DNA from 3 places in the Pseudomonas sp. B12(2026) genome. Region 1 is predicted to be linked to each of the others. Evidence: riboswitches for the same ligand, from Rfam matches in the RefSeq annotation. Region 1 holds a riboswitch; each other region holds the start of a gene.
The links. Region 1 has a riboswitch for cobalamin ahead of cobG (precorrin-3B synthase). Riboswitches for the same ligand answer to the same signal wherever they lie in the genome.
Positions count from the first base shown of each region.

Region 1 (4,205 bases):
GGCGTCCTCGCTGGCGTTGCCGGTGCAGGCGGCGAGGTGGCGCAGGCCGTTGGCGCGGGCGACGTCGATGCCCTGCTGGATCGAGGCGATGTAGGCGGCGCAGGAGAAGGGCCGGACGATGCCGGTGGTGCCGAGGATCGACAGCCCGCCGAGGATGCCCAGGCGCGGGTTCATGGTCTTCAGCGCCAGCCCGGCGCCGCCCTCGACGCCGATGGTCACCTCGAAGCCGCCGCCGTAGCCGCATTCGGCAGCCAGCGCGGCGAGGTTGTCGCGCATCATCTGGCGCGGCACCGGGTTGATCGCCGGCTCGCCCACCGCGAGCACCAGGCCCGGCTTGGTGACCGTGCCGACGCCTTCGCCGGCGTGGAAGCGCACCCCCGGTTCGGCGCTCAGCGCGACGCGGGCGAAGACCAGCGCGCCGTGGGTCACGTCCGGATCGTCGCCGGCGTCCTTCAGCGTGCCGGCTTCGGCGCCGTCGGCGGTGCGCCGGCAGAACTCCAGGCGCAGGGTCGCGCTGCGCTCCTTCGGCAGGACGATCTGCGCGGCATCCAGGCACTCGCCGGTGAGCAGCAGGCGCGCCGCCGCCAGGCTGGTGGCGGTGGCGCAGCTGCCGGTGGTGTAGCCGCTGCGCAGCGGGCGGGGTTGTTCGGGGGTTTCGTCACGCATCGCGGCAACCACCACAGGATGAGTAGCCCATGCTGCCCGGGATCGATGGGTATCGCTGCGCTCCACCCATCCTACGCAGGAGCGGCATCATGCCTTCCACGCCTCCAGCAGGGTAATCGGCAGCGCCGCGCGCCAGGTGTCGAAGCCGCCCAGCGGCTGGGCCTGGGCGATGGCGATGCGGGTCAGTTCGCCGCCGATGCGTTCGCGCCAGCTCACCAGCAGCGCCTCGCTCTGCAGGGTGACGGCGTTGGCCACCAGCCGGCCGCCGGGCTTGAGCCGGTCCCAGCAGTGCTCGAAGACGCCGGGGACGGTGACGCCGCCGCCGATGAAGATCGCGTCGGGGCGCTCCAGTCCCTGCAGGGCCTCCGGCGCCGCGCCGCAGACCAGTTGCAGCGCCGGCACGCCGAGGGCGTCGCGGTTGCAGCGGATATGCTCCTGGCGGCCTTCGTTGGCCTCGATGGCGAGGCTGCGGCAGCTCGGGTGCGCGCGCATCCATTCGATGCCGATGGAGCCGCAGCCGGCGCCGACGTCCCAGAGCAGCTCGCCGGGTTTCGGCGCCAGCCGCGCCAGGGTCACGGCGCGCACGTCGCGCTTGGTCAACTGGCCGTCGTGGCGGAAGGCATCGTCCGGCAGGCCGGTGGTCAAGGGCAGGCGAAGGGCATCGGCGCCCGCCACGCACTCCAGCGCAATCAGGTTCAGCGCGGCGCTCTCGCTCAGCGACCAGTCGCTGGCCAGCCCGTCGATGCGCCGCTCGGACTCGCCGCCCAGGTGCTCCAGCACGCTGATCCGGCTCGCACCGAAGCCACGCTCGCACAGCAGCGCCGCGACCGCCGCCGGGCTGCCGCCGTCATTGCTGAGGATCAGCAGCCGGGCGCCGTGATGCAGTTGCCCATGGAGCGCCGCCAGCGGGCGCGCCACCAGCGACAGCAGGGTGCAATCCTGCAACGCCCAGCCCAGCCGCGCGGCGGCCAGCGAGGCGGAGGACGGCGCGGGCAGCACGAGGATTTCCTCGGACGGAATCTGCCGGGCGAGGCTCGCGCCGACGCCGAACAGCATCGGGTCGCCGCTGGCCAGCACGCAGGTCGGCTCACCGCGCCGGCGCAGCACCGGCTCCAGGCTGAACGGGCTGGGCCAGGCCTGGCGATGGGCGCGCAGGCCGTGCGGCAGCAGCTCCAGCTGGCGCGGCGCGCCGATCACTTCGCGGGCGGCGAGCAGGGCGCGGCGCGCGGCCTTGCCGAGGCCGGCATAACCGTCCTCGCCGATGCCGACGATGGTCAGCCAGGGCGTCATGAAAACTCCTCGGGTCGATCCGACGGGCAGGCTTTTCCCGCCCTCGGGCAAAGCAGGCATAATACCCGCATCGTCGGTGCTCGTAGGACGCTTCGCTGTTTGATCGCGATGCATCCGGGAGCCGAAGAGGGAACACGGCTGAACCGTGGCTGCCCCCGCAACTGTAAGCAGCGAGTCCGCGCAATCCGATCGCATGGCAGACATGTCGATCTGGCCACTGGGCAACCGGGAAGGCCGCGCAGGATGACGACCTGCCAGCCAGGAGACCTGCCGACGAGACCAGTCGCGCGTGCGCACATCGAGCGGGGTGTATCGGTGTCGTGAAATCCCCTCCGGGGGATTCGCAGGTCACCGCGACCCCAGCCCTGGTGACCTCCGTGCACGACTCCTCAGCTCTGCCCGTCCGACCGCATGCCTGCCCCGGCCTGCTGCGCATCGTGGCTTCCCGCGATGGCGGCATCTGCCGCATCAAGCTGCCCTGTGGACAACTCGACGCCCGCGCCGCCCGCGCCATCGCCGCTGCCGCCGGACGCCACGCCGACGGCGTGCTGGAGGCGACCAACCGCGCCAACCTGCAGATCCGCGGCGTGCATGCCGGCGCCGGGAACGCGCTGAGCCGCGAACTGCTGGCCGCCGGCCTCGGCCCGCGCGAGCTGGCGGCGGACGACGTGCGCAACCTGCTGGTCAGCCCGGCCCTCGGCCTGGACGCCGCCACGGCGTTCGACGCCGGCCCGCTGGCGCGCCAACTGCTCGACCTGCTGGAGCGCACCCCGCGCTTCCACGGCCTGTCGCCCAAGTTCGGCGTGCAGCTGGACGGCGGCGAGTCGCTGGCGATGCTGGAGCACCCCAACGATATCTGGCTGTCGGCGATGTCCGACGACGCCGCGCCGCATTTCGCCTTCGGGCTCGCCGGCTGTCCACCGCAGATCGGGACGGATCGCCCCGCCCTGGCGGCAGTCTCCGCCGAGCAGGTGCCGCTGCTGGTGGAAAGCCTGCTGCACCTGTTCCTCGACCTGGCCGGCGACGGCCAGACGCGCATGCGCCACCTGCGCGAGACGCTGGGCGACGCCGCGCTGCTGGAGCGCCTGCAGCAACGCCTGCCCTTCCCGCTGCTGTACGGTCCGCTTGTGGACAACTGGCGGCGCCCTGCGCCGGATGCCTACGCGCACCTCGGCATGCGTCCGCAGCGCCAGCCGGAGCGCGCCCTGGTCGGCGCGGGATTCGTCCTCGGCCGCCTCGACAGCGCCACGCTGCTCGGCCTCGCCGATCTGGCGGAGCGTTTCAGCGGCGGGCAACTGCGCCTGACGCCCTGGCAAAGCCTGATCCTCCCCGACGTGGCGCAGGCCGATGCCGCCGTCGCGCTCGGCGCGCTGGGCGAGCTCGGCCTGGTGATCGACGCGGCCCAGCCGCTGTCGCGCCTCGTCGCCTGCAGCGGCTCCAGCGGCTGCGCGCGCGGGCTGGCCGACACCAAGGGCGACGCCCTGCGCCTGGCCGAACGCCTGCGCCACGCGCCGCCGGCCGGCGTGCACCTGTGCGGCTGCCCGCGCTCCTGCGCCGCCGCCCACATTGCGCCGCATACCCTGCTGGCCGTCGCCGACGGCCGCTACGACCTGTTCCGTCGCGCTGACGGCGTGGCCGGCTTCGGCCAGCCGCTGGCGCGCAACCTTTCCCTCGACGAGGCCTGCGACCTACTCGCCGCCCCCGGAGCCCTTCCCGATGCTTGATTACATCCGCGACGGCCAGGCGATCTACCGCCAGTCCTTCGCCACCATTCGCGCCGAAGCCGACCTGTCCGGCATCCCCGCCGACCTGGAGAAGCTCGCCGTGCGGGTGATCCACGCCTGCGGCATGGTCGACGTGGTGCAGGACCTGCGCTTCTCCGCCGGCGCCGGCGCCATCGGCCGGGCGGCGCTGGCCGCCGGCGCGCCGATCCTCTGCGATGCGCGGATGGTCGCCGAGGGCATCACCCGCGCGCGCCTGCCGGCGCACAACGAGGTGATCTGCACCCTCAACGACCCGGACGTCCCGGCGCTCGCCCGCGAGCTGGGCAACACCCGCTCGGCGGTGGCGCTGGAACACTGGCGCGAACACCTGGAAGGCAGCGTGGTGGTGATCGGCAACGCGCCGACCGCCCTCTTCTACCTGCTGGAAATGCTCGACGCCGGCGCGCCGAAACCGGCGCTGATCCTCGGTTTCCCGGTGGGTTTCGTCGGCGCCATGGAGTCCAAGGACGCCCTCGCCGCCGACAG
Region 1 covers NZ_CM173430.1:668,594-672,798, reverse strand. Annotated here, with positions in the region: gene AC3B6A_RS03195 (cobalt-precorrin-5B (C(1))-methyltransferase) at 1-666, opposite strand, end outside; gene cbiE (precorrin-6y C5,15-methyltransferase (decarboxylating) subunit CbiE) at 754-1,956, opposite strand; cobalamin riboswitch at 2,014-2,245, shown strand; gene cobG (precorrin-3B synthase) at 2,334-3,680, shown strand; gene AC3B6A_RS03180 (precorrin-8X methylmutase) at 3,673-4,205, shown strand, end outside.

Region 2 (4,205 bases), 2.3 Mb from region 1:
GCCGGTCGAGGTCCAGGTTGAACAGTTGCCGGGCGCGGCGCGGCAGCTCGTTGCCACGGCTGCCGCTGGCGCGGCTCTCCGGGTCGAGCAGGCTGGCGTTGGCGTTCCACGTCCAGTCCCGCCACTGGCTGCCCAGTTGCAGCTCGACGCCACGGATGCGCGCCTGGTCGATGTTCTCCGGCGCCTGCAGCGCCGAGTCGTAGGCGATCAGGTCGTCGATCGCCGTGCGGTACAGGTTCACCGCCCAGTGGCCCCAGCCGTGGCGGCCGTCCACGCCGAGCTCCAGGCTGCGCGAGGTTTCCGCGTCGAGGTCGGGGTTGCCGTAGCCGGGGTAGTAGAGCTCGTTGAAGGTCGGCGCCTTGAAGGCCGTGCCGTAGCTGGCGAAGGCGCGCACCGCGTCGGTCAGCGCATAGCCCCAGGCGAGGTTGCCGGTGTTGCGGCTGCCGAACTGCTGGTTGTCGTCGTGACGCAGGCTCAGCTGCCAGTCGTGGCGTCCGGCGCTGCCGAGGTACTGGGCAAAGGTGCCGCGGTTGTCGCGGGAGGTCACCGCGTAGTCGGTGGAGCTGCTCAGCGCGTCCCGCTGCCAGTCGTAGCCGAGGGTCAGGGTCTGGCCGGGCGCCAGTTCCAGGTCGTTCTGCCAGGACGCGGTGTCGCGCCGGCTGTCGAAGCGCGAGTAGAACGCGCCGTCCTGATAGGCGTCGGCGTTGTCCTCGCTGCGCCCGGCGGACAGGCTCACCCGCCAGGGCTCCAGCGGGGCGAAGCGCGCGCGGCCGCCGATCACCCGCTGCACGCCCCGGGTGTAGGCATCGAAGCCCCGGGTGCGGCGGCTGTTCACCGCGTCGAAGTCGTTGTGCGAATCGCTCTGCAACAGGCTGCCGTCCAGCTCCAGGCCGTTGTCGAAGCGATAGCCGGCGCGCAGCGAGCCGGCAAGGTTGCGGTAACCGTCGCTATCCGGCTCATGGCCGCTGGCGCCGTCGGCCCTGGCGTCGATGCCGGCGGTATCCAGGCTGGAGACGCCGAGGGCGAACCAGCCGCGCCCGTCGCTGGCCGAGGCCCCGGCGCTGCCTTCGTAGGTGCCCTGGCTGCCCGCGCCGGCGTAGGCCCAGGGCCTGAAACCCTGCTCCGCCGCCTGGCGGGTGAAGATCTGGATCACCCCGCCGATGGCCTCGGAGCCGTACAGGCTGGAGCGCGGCCCGCGCACCACCTCGATGCGCTCGACCAGTTCCAGCGGCAGGTCCTGCAGCGAGGCGCCGCCGGAGGACACCGAGCCGGCCTTGACGCCATCGATCAGCACCAGCACATGGTCGGATTCGCTGCCGCGCAGGTAGAGGCTGGTGGCCTTGCCGGGCCCGCCGGCGTTGCTCAGGGAGATGCCCGGCAGGCGCCGCAGCAGGTCCGGCACCGACTGCGCCTGGGCGCGTTCGATGTCCGCGCGGTCCAGCACGCCGACCGCAGCGAGGCTCTGCCCGGCGCGTTGCCCGGTGCGGGTGGCGGTCACCAGTTGATCGTCGAGCACCAGCGGCGTGTCGTCCGCCGCCAGGCCGATACAGGAAAAGCCGCCCAGCGCCAGCGCCGTCGGCCAATAGAGGAAATGCTTCACGTGAACTCACTCCGCCGCTCTCACCCGCGCGGCTCTGACCGAAAAAGGCAGGCGGAGGACGGGAACGCCCCGGCAGCGCAGGCCGGCCGGAGCGATCGGCAGCGCCTCCCGCGATGCCATGGCTTGCAGCAGGCCGGTCTCCGGGCTTGCGAGTGGCGCCGTGAGAGGCTCCGGAAACCGCGCCTTCCCATGCCGGTGGCACAGTGGCGAAATGCGGTTCGATGCTCGCTTACCGTTGCGGGGGCAGCGCCGGACTGGTCGACCCGGAGGATCGAATTCACCGGCTTCCCTGTTTCACCCCCGACTTGCGCCGGGGGCACCTGAAGCAGGCGCGCAGCTTAGAGGCTCGCCGCCCGGGGCGTCAATTGAACAGGCTGTCGCGGCCCCCGCCAAAGCCCGCGCCAGAGCGGCCAACAGGTGAAACACAACGCAGCTGGTGGCACCGCAGAAACTCGCTAGAATGCGATGCATGACGACTGCACAACCCGGCCGACTCCAGCTCGATACCCGCTCCAGCCCCCCGCTGATGCACGTCAGCGGCGACTGGACGCTGGCGCATTTCGCCGCGCTGGAGGCCCAGGTCGCCGACGCGCGCCAGGGCGGCCAGCCCGCCGCGCTGGACTTCGGCGACCTCGGCGCGCTCGACACCGCCGGCGCGGCGCTGCTCTCCGACGTCATCGGCGGCGCGCGCATGGGCCAGCTGGAGCAGATCGCCCGCAACCTCTCCGCCGAGCGCCAGGCCCTGCTGCGCGCCGTGGGCGGCGCCATCACCCAGTGCCGGCTGGACGAGCGCAAGCCGCCGCCGGGCAACGCCATCGTCGATGTGCTCGAACGCATCGGCATCGGCTCCGTCATCTTCTGGGGGCATCTGGTCGGCGTGCTCGGCTTCATCGGCCTGACCCTGCAGACCCTGCTGCGCAGCCTGCCGCGCCCGCGCCGCTGGCGCCTCACCTCGCTGGCCGCGCACATGGAGCAGACCGGCCTCAACGCCGTGCCCATCGTCGCCCTGCTCACCTTCATGGTCGGCGCGGTGGTGGCCTTCCTCGGCGCCACGGTGCTGAGGAAGTTCGGCGCGGCGATCTACACCGTCGACCTGGTCGGCTTCTCCTTCCTGCGCGAATTCGGCGTGCTGCTCACCGCCATCCTCCTCGCCGGCCGCACCGCCAGCGCCTTCACCGCGCAGATCGGCTCGATGAAGGCCAACCAGGAGATCGACGCCATCCAGGCCCTGGGCATGGACCCGGTGGAGCTGCTGGTGCTGCCGCGGGTGCTCGCGCTGCTGCTGACCCTGCCGATACTGACCTTCCTGGCGATGCTCTCCGGCATCTTCGGCGGCGGCGTGGTCTGCGCCCTGAGCCTGGACATCTCGCCGCGCCTGTTCCTCTACATGCTGCAGAACGACATCGCCGTGCAGCACTTCCTGGTCGGCATCGTCAAGGCGCCGGTGTTCGCCTTCATCATCGCCGTGATCGGCTGCCTGGAAGGCTTCCGCGTCAGCGGCAGCGCGCAGTCGGTGGGCGAGCACACCACCTCCGCGGTGGTCCAGTCGATCTTCGTGGTGATCCTGCTGGACGCGGTGTTCGCGCTGTTCTTCATGGAGATGGGCTGGTGAGCGAACCGATCATCGCCGTCCGCGACCTGGCCAACCGCTTCGGCACCCACGCCGTGCACGAGCACCTCGACCTCGACGTGATGAAGGGCGAAATCCTCGGCGTGGTCGGCGGCTCTGGCACCGGCAAGTCCGTGCTGCTGCGCAGCATCATCGGCCTGCGCCAGCCCAGCGAAGGCAGCGTGCAGGTGTTCGGGCAGAACCTGCAGGCGCTGGCGCCGCAGCGACGCTCGCAGCTGGAGCGGCGCTTCGGCGTGCTGTTCCAGAACGGCGCGCTGTTCTCCTCGCTGACGGTCAGCGAGAACATCTGCCTGCCGCTGATCGAGCACGCCCGGCTGTCGCGCAACGACGCCGAATTCATGGCCAAGGTGAAGATTTCCCTCGCCGGCCTGCCGCCGGATGCCGGCGCCAAGTACCCGGCCGAGCTGTCCGGCGGCATGGTCAAGCGCGCCGCCCTGGCCCGCGCCCTGGCGCTGGACCCGGACATCCTGTTCCTCGACGAGCCCACCGCCGGCCTCGACCCCATCGGCGCGGCGGCCTTCGACCAACTCATCCTGACCCTTCGCGACGCCTTCGGCCTCACCGTGTTCCTGGTCACCCACGACCTGGACACCCTCTACACCATCTGCGACCGCGTCGCCGTGCTCTCGCAGAAGCGCGTGCTGGTGGTCGGCCCGCTGGAGCAGGTCGCCGGGACCGACGACGCCTGGGTCCGGGAATACTTCCACGGCCCCCGTGGCCGCGCCGCACAGCAGGCCACGCAGCCCCTGCGGGAGGAAAACTGACATGGAAACCCGCGCCCATCACGTGCTGATCGGCCTCTTCACCCTGATCGTCTCCATCGGCGCGCTGCTCTTCGCGCTGTGGCTGGCGCAGTCGACCAACGACCAGAAATACAAGTTCTACGACGTGATCTTCAACGAGGCGGTGACCGGTCTCTCCGAGGGCGGCACCGTGCAGTACAGCGGCATCCGCGTCGGCGACGTGGTGTTCCTG
Region 2 covers NZ_CM173430.1:4,326,071-4,330,275, forward strand. Annotated here, with positions in the region: gene btuB (TonB-dependent vitamin B12 receptor) at 1-1,600, opposite strand, end outside; cobalamin riboswitch at 1,715-1,939, opposite strand; gene AC3B6A_RS20090 (ABC transporter permease) at 2,061-3,212, shown strand; gene AC3B6A_RS20095 (ABC transporter ATP-binding protein) at 3,209-3,994, shown strand; gene AC3B6A_RS20100 (MlaD family protein) at 3,996-4,205, shown strand, end outside.
Region 2: linked by a shared signal. The riboswitch ahead of btuB (TonB-dependent vitamin B12 receptor) and the one ahead of cobG (precorrin-3B synthase) in region 1 are both predicted to bind cobalamin.

Region 3 (4,205 bases), 120 kb from region 1:
TAGGAGCGGACTCCGTCCGCGATGCTCTTGTTCTGCGTATGGGTAACGCGGAGCGGTATCCGCCTGATGGGTATCGCTTCGCTCCACGCCATCCTACGAAAAGCTGCTCCCAGCATGGAGCAGCCAAGGTTTCAGGCGCGCGCAGGGTCCCGTCAGGAGGCCGAGTGGAGGTATTGCGCAGAGGGGCGAGCGGCATGGATGCCGCGAGAGGCTTGAAGGGCCATGGATGGCCCTTGCAAGCCGACCCTCGGAGCAATACCGGAGCGAGGGGAGTCTGAGCGAAGCGAAGACCCGGATGCCGGGACGGGCCCTTTTGGTTCCTTTTGGGGCCCCAAAAGGGACTCGCCCGGGAGGGCGAAACCAAATCGCTCAGCACACGCCGAAGCGGCGCAGAAACACCCCAGCCCAAACAAAAGACAAAAGCATCGCGGAGAAGCTCCGCTCCTACGAAAGCGGTGCACCCTGTAGGAGCGGACCTTGTCCGCGATCCGCCGGCAGGGCCGGCGTCGAGCGGGTTCGCGAGCAAGCTCGCTCCTACGGAAAAGCGGTCCTTAAAGCTCCGGCGTCCAGGTTACCGCCAGCAGCGCGGTACGGCCCGGTTCCTGATACGGGCGGGGTTCGCCCATGAAGTCCATCGGGCTGGTCGGGCGCAGGTAGTCGCCCAGGGTGTAATCGCGGTCCAGCGCGTTATCCAGCTTCAGGTCGAAGCGCACCTCGTCGCTGGCCTGCCAGCTGGTGCGCAGGTCGAGCACGCCGTAGCCGGCGAGCTGGCGGGTGTTGGCCGCGTCGTCGTAGCGCTGGCTGACCGCGCGCCAGGAACCGCCGACGCCGTAGGCGCCGAACTGGCGGTCGAGGTCCAGGCTCAGGGTGCGGCGCGCGCGGTAGGGCAGGGTGTGGCCGCTGTCGCGGTCGCGCGGGTCGATCAGGCTCAGGCCGAGGGCGGCCTGCCAGCCCAGCACCTCGCGGGCGATGCTGGCCTCGAAGCCGTCGATGCGCGCCTTGGCGATGTTCTCCGGCTGGTTGCTGGCGCTGTCCCAGGCGATCAGGTCGTCGATTTCGGTGCGGTACAGCGAGGCTTCCAGCTGGGTGCCGGAAAAGTCGCCGCGCCATTGCAGTTCGTAGGTCTTCGAGGTTTCGGCCTTGAGATTCGGGTTGCCGGCGCCGGGGTAGTAGAGGTCGCTGAAGGTGGGGGCGCGGAAGCCTTCGCCGTAGCTGGCGATCCAGCTCTGGCTGTCGCCCACCGGCAGGCTGAAGGCGGCGTTCCAGCTGTTCTGGCTGCCGTAGGCCTGGTTGTCGTCGTGGCGCAGGCCCAGCTCGGTGCCGAAGCGGTCGCCCTTGAAGCTGTGCTGGGCGAAGAAGGCGTGGTTCTCGCGCTGGTCCTCGGCGAAGACGGTGGTGCCCTCGACCCGGTCTTCGTACCAGTCGGCGCCGAGGGTGAGCTGGTTGGCCGCGTCCAGTTGCAGGCGGTTGATCCAGCCGGCGGAGTGGCGGGTGGTTTCCAGGGTGCCGTTGTTCCAGCTGTCGGCGGCGCCCACGGCCTTGTTGCGGTCGAAGCTGCGGCCCAGCTCCAGGCGGCTGTTCCAGATGTCGGTCAACTGGCCGTCGAGGTAGGCGCTGTAGCTGCTGACGCGGAATTCGTCGCGCGGCGAGCCCGGTTCGAAGTTGTAGGCGTCGTCGTATTCGTTCTTGCCGCGCTGGTCGTTGAGGTTCAGGCCGGCCTTCCAGTCCTCGTTGAAACGGTGGTCGAGGTTCAGGTGCACGGCCTTGTTGCGCTGGGCGTCGTCGTCGCTGTCGGCGCCGACGTTGTCGCTGGTGCGGTCCCAGCCGTCGCGCTCGTCGAGGCTGCCGCCGAGGTTGAATGTGGTGCGCTGGTCGCCGCCGGACAGGTTCACGCTGCGCTCGAAGGTGCCGTGGCTGCCGGCCGCCAGGCGCACTTCCGGGTGCAGGCCGGCCTCGCCGCGGCGGGTGAAGATCTGGATCACCCCGCCGATGGCGTCGGCGCCGTACAGCGAGGAGCGCGGGCCGCGGGTCACTTCCACGCGTTCGACGTTGTCGATGCTCAGGTAGTCCAGGCGGGCGATGCCGGTGCTGGCCGAGGCGACGCGCTGGCCGTCGACCAGCACCAGGGTCTGCGCGGTGCCGGTGCCGCGCACGGAGTAGGAGATCACCCCGCCGGAGCTGCCGATCTGCACGCCGGGCACGCGCTTGAGCAGTTCGGGCACGCTGCGCACCTGCAGGCGCTCGATCTCCCGGCGGGTGTACACGCTGTTGGCGGAGGTGGCCTGGGCGCGCGGCTGGACCTGGCGGCCGGAGGTGATCACCAGGGCGGGCAGGGCGTAGACGTCGTCGGGCGCGACGCTGGCGTCGGCGCAGGCCAGGGCGGGCAGCAGGCCGGTGGCCAGGGCGAGTCGGGTCAGTTTCATGGAACGTCCTCAAAAGCGGTCGGATGACTTTCGAGGAGGGCGTGGCAAGGGCGGCGGGCCGCACTTGACGGTGCGGCCCTCCGCAACACCTGTCTGGGCGTTCGGGGGCGGTCTCCGGGCTGCCGACACCCACGCTCGCGGCCTTCCCATGCGGATGCACAGTGGCGGTTCGCAGCGCGGCAGGCCAGGGCCTGCGGTCGGTTACCGTTGCGGGGGCAGCGCAGGTCTTTCACCTGCTTCCCGTTACCTCGAACGAAAACGGGCGCACCTTAGTCGGTGCGCCCGTTCACTGGCAATACTCCGGGGGAGGGATGCGCTCAGCGGTTGCCGAGCGCTTCCAGGCGCGCGGCCACCGAGGCTTCGATGCCGGTGGCGTCGAGGCCGCACTCGGCGAGCATCTGCGCGGGCTTGGCGTGTTCCACGTAGTAGTCCGGCAGGCCCAGGTGGAGGATCGGCTGCTGGAGGTTCTCGCGGGCGAGGAATTCGCTGACGGCGGCGCCGGCGCCACCCATCACGGTGTTTTCCTCGACGGTCACCAGCAGCTCGTGGCTGGCGGCCAGCTGGCGCACCAGTTCCTCGTCCAGCGGCTTGACGAAGCGCATGTCGGCGACGCTGGCGTCGAACCGCTCGGCGACTTTCAGCGCCTCGGCCAGCTGCACGCCGAACACCAGGAAGGCGACCTTGCCGGCCTTGCCCTCGCGGCGCAGCACGCCCTTGCCGATTTCCACTGGCGCCAGCGCCCGTTCGATGGAGGCGTTGGGGCCGGTGCCGCGCGGGTAGCGCACCGCCGCCGGCCCGTCGAAGTGATGGCCGGTGGTGAGCAGCTTGCGCAGTTCGTTCTCGTCGCTGGGGGTCATCACCAGCATGCCGGGGATGCAGCGCAGGTAGGAGAGGTCGAAGCTGCCGGCGTGGGTCGGACCGTCTTCGCCCACGAGACCGGCGCGGTCGATGGCGAACAGCACGTCGAGGTTCTGCACCGCGACGTCGTGGATCAGCTGGTCGTAGCCGCGCTGCAGGAAGGTGGAGTAGATCGCCACCACCGGCTTGGCGCCGTCGCAGGCCATGCCGGCCGCCAGCGTCACGGCGTGCTGTTCGGCGATGGCGACGTCGAAGTAGCGGTCCGGGAACCTGTCGGCGAAGGCCACCAGGTCCGAGCCTTCCTTCATCGCCGGGGTGATGCCGACCAGGCGCGGGTCCTCGGCGGCCATGTCGCACAGCCACTGGCCGAACACGCCGGAGTACTTCGGTCCGCCGGCCTTCTTCGGCGCGGCGTGGGCGGCGGCGCCCTCGGGTTCCAGCTTGGTGATGGCGTGGTAGCCGATGGGGTCGATCTCGGCCGGGCCGAAGCCCTTGCCCTTCTTGGTCACCACATGCAGGAACTGCGGGCCCTTGAGGTCGCGCATGTTGCGCAGGGTGGCGATCAGGGTCGGCAGGTCGTGGCCGTCGATCGGGCCGATGTAGTTCCAGCCCAGCTCCTCGAAGAGCGTGCCGGGGACCAGCATGCCCTTGGCGTATTCCTCGGTGCGGCGGGCGATCTCCCAGGCGCCGGGCAGGCGCGAAAGCACCTTCTTGCTGCCTTCGCGCATGCTGCTGTAGGTGCGGCTGGAGAGGATCTTGGCCAGGTAGTTGGACAGGCCGCCGACGTTGTGCGAGATCGACATGTCGTTGTCGTTGAGGACCACCAGCATGTCGGCCTTGACGTCCGACGCGTGGTTGAGCGCCTCGAAGGCCATGCCGGCGGTCAGCGCGCCGTCGCCGATCACCGCCACCGACTTGCGGCCC
Region 3 covers NZ_CM173430.1:788,345-792,549, forward strand. Annotated here, with positions in the region: gene AC3B6A_RS03790 (TonB-dependent receptor domain-containing protein) at 552-2,423, opposite strand; cobalamin riboswitch at 2,529-2,707, opposite strand; gene dxs (1-deoxy-D-xylulose-5-phosphate synthase) at 2,741-4,205, opposite strand, start outside.
Region 3: linked by a shared signal. The riboswitch ahead of AC3B6A_RS03790 (TonB-dependent receptor domain-containing protein) and the one ahead of cobG (precorrin-3B synthase) in region 1 are both predicted to bind cobalamin.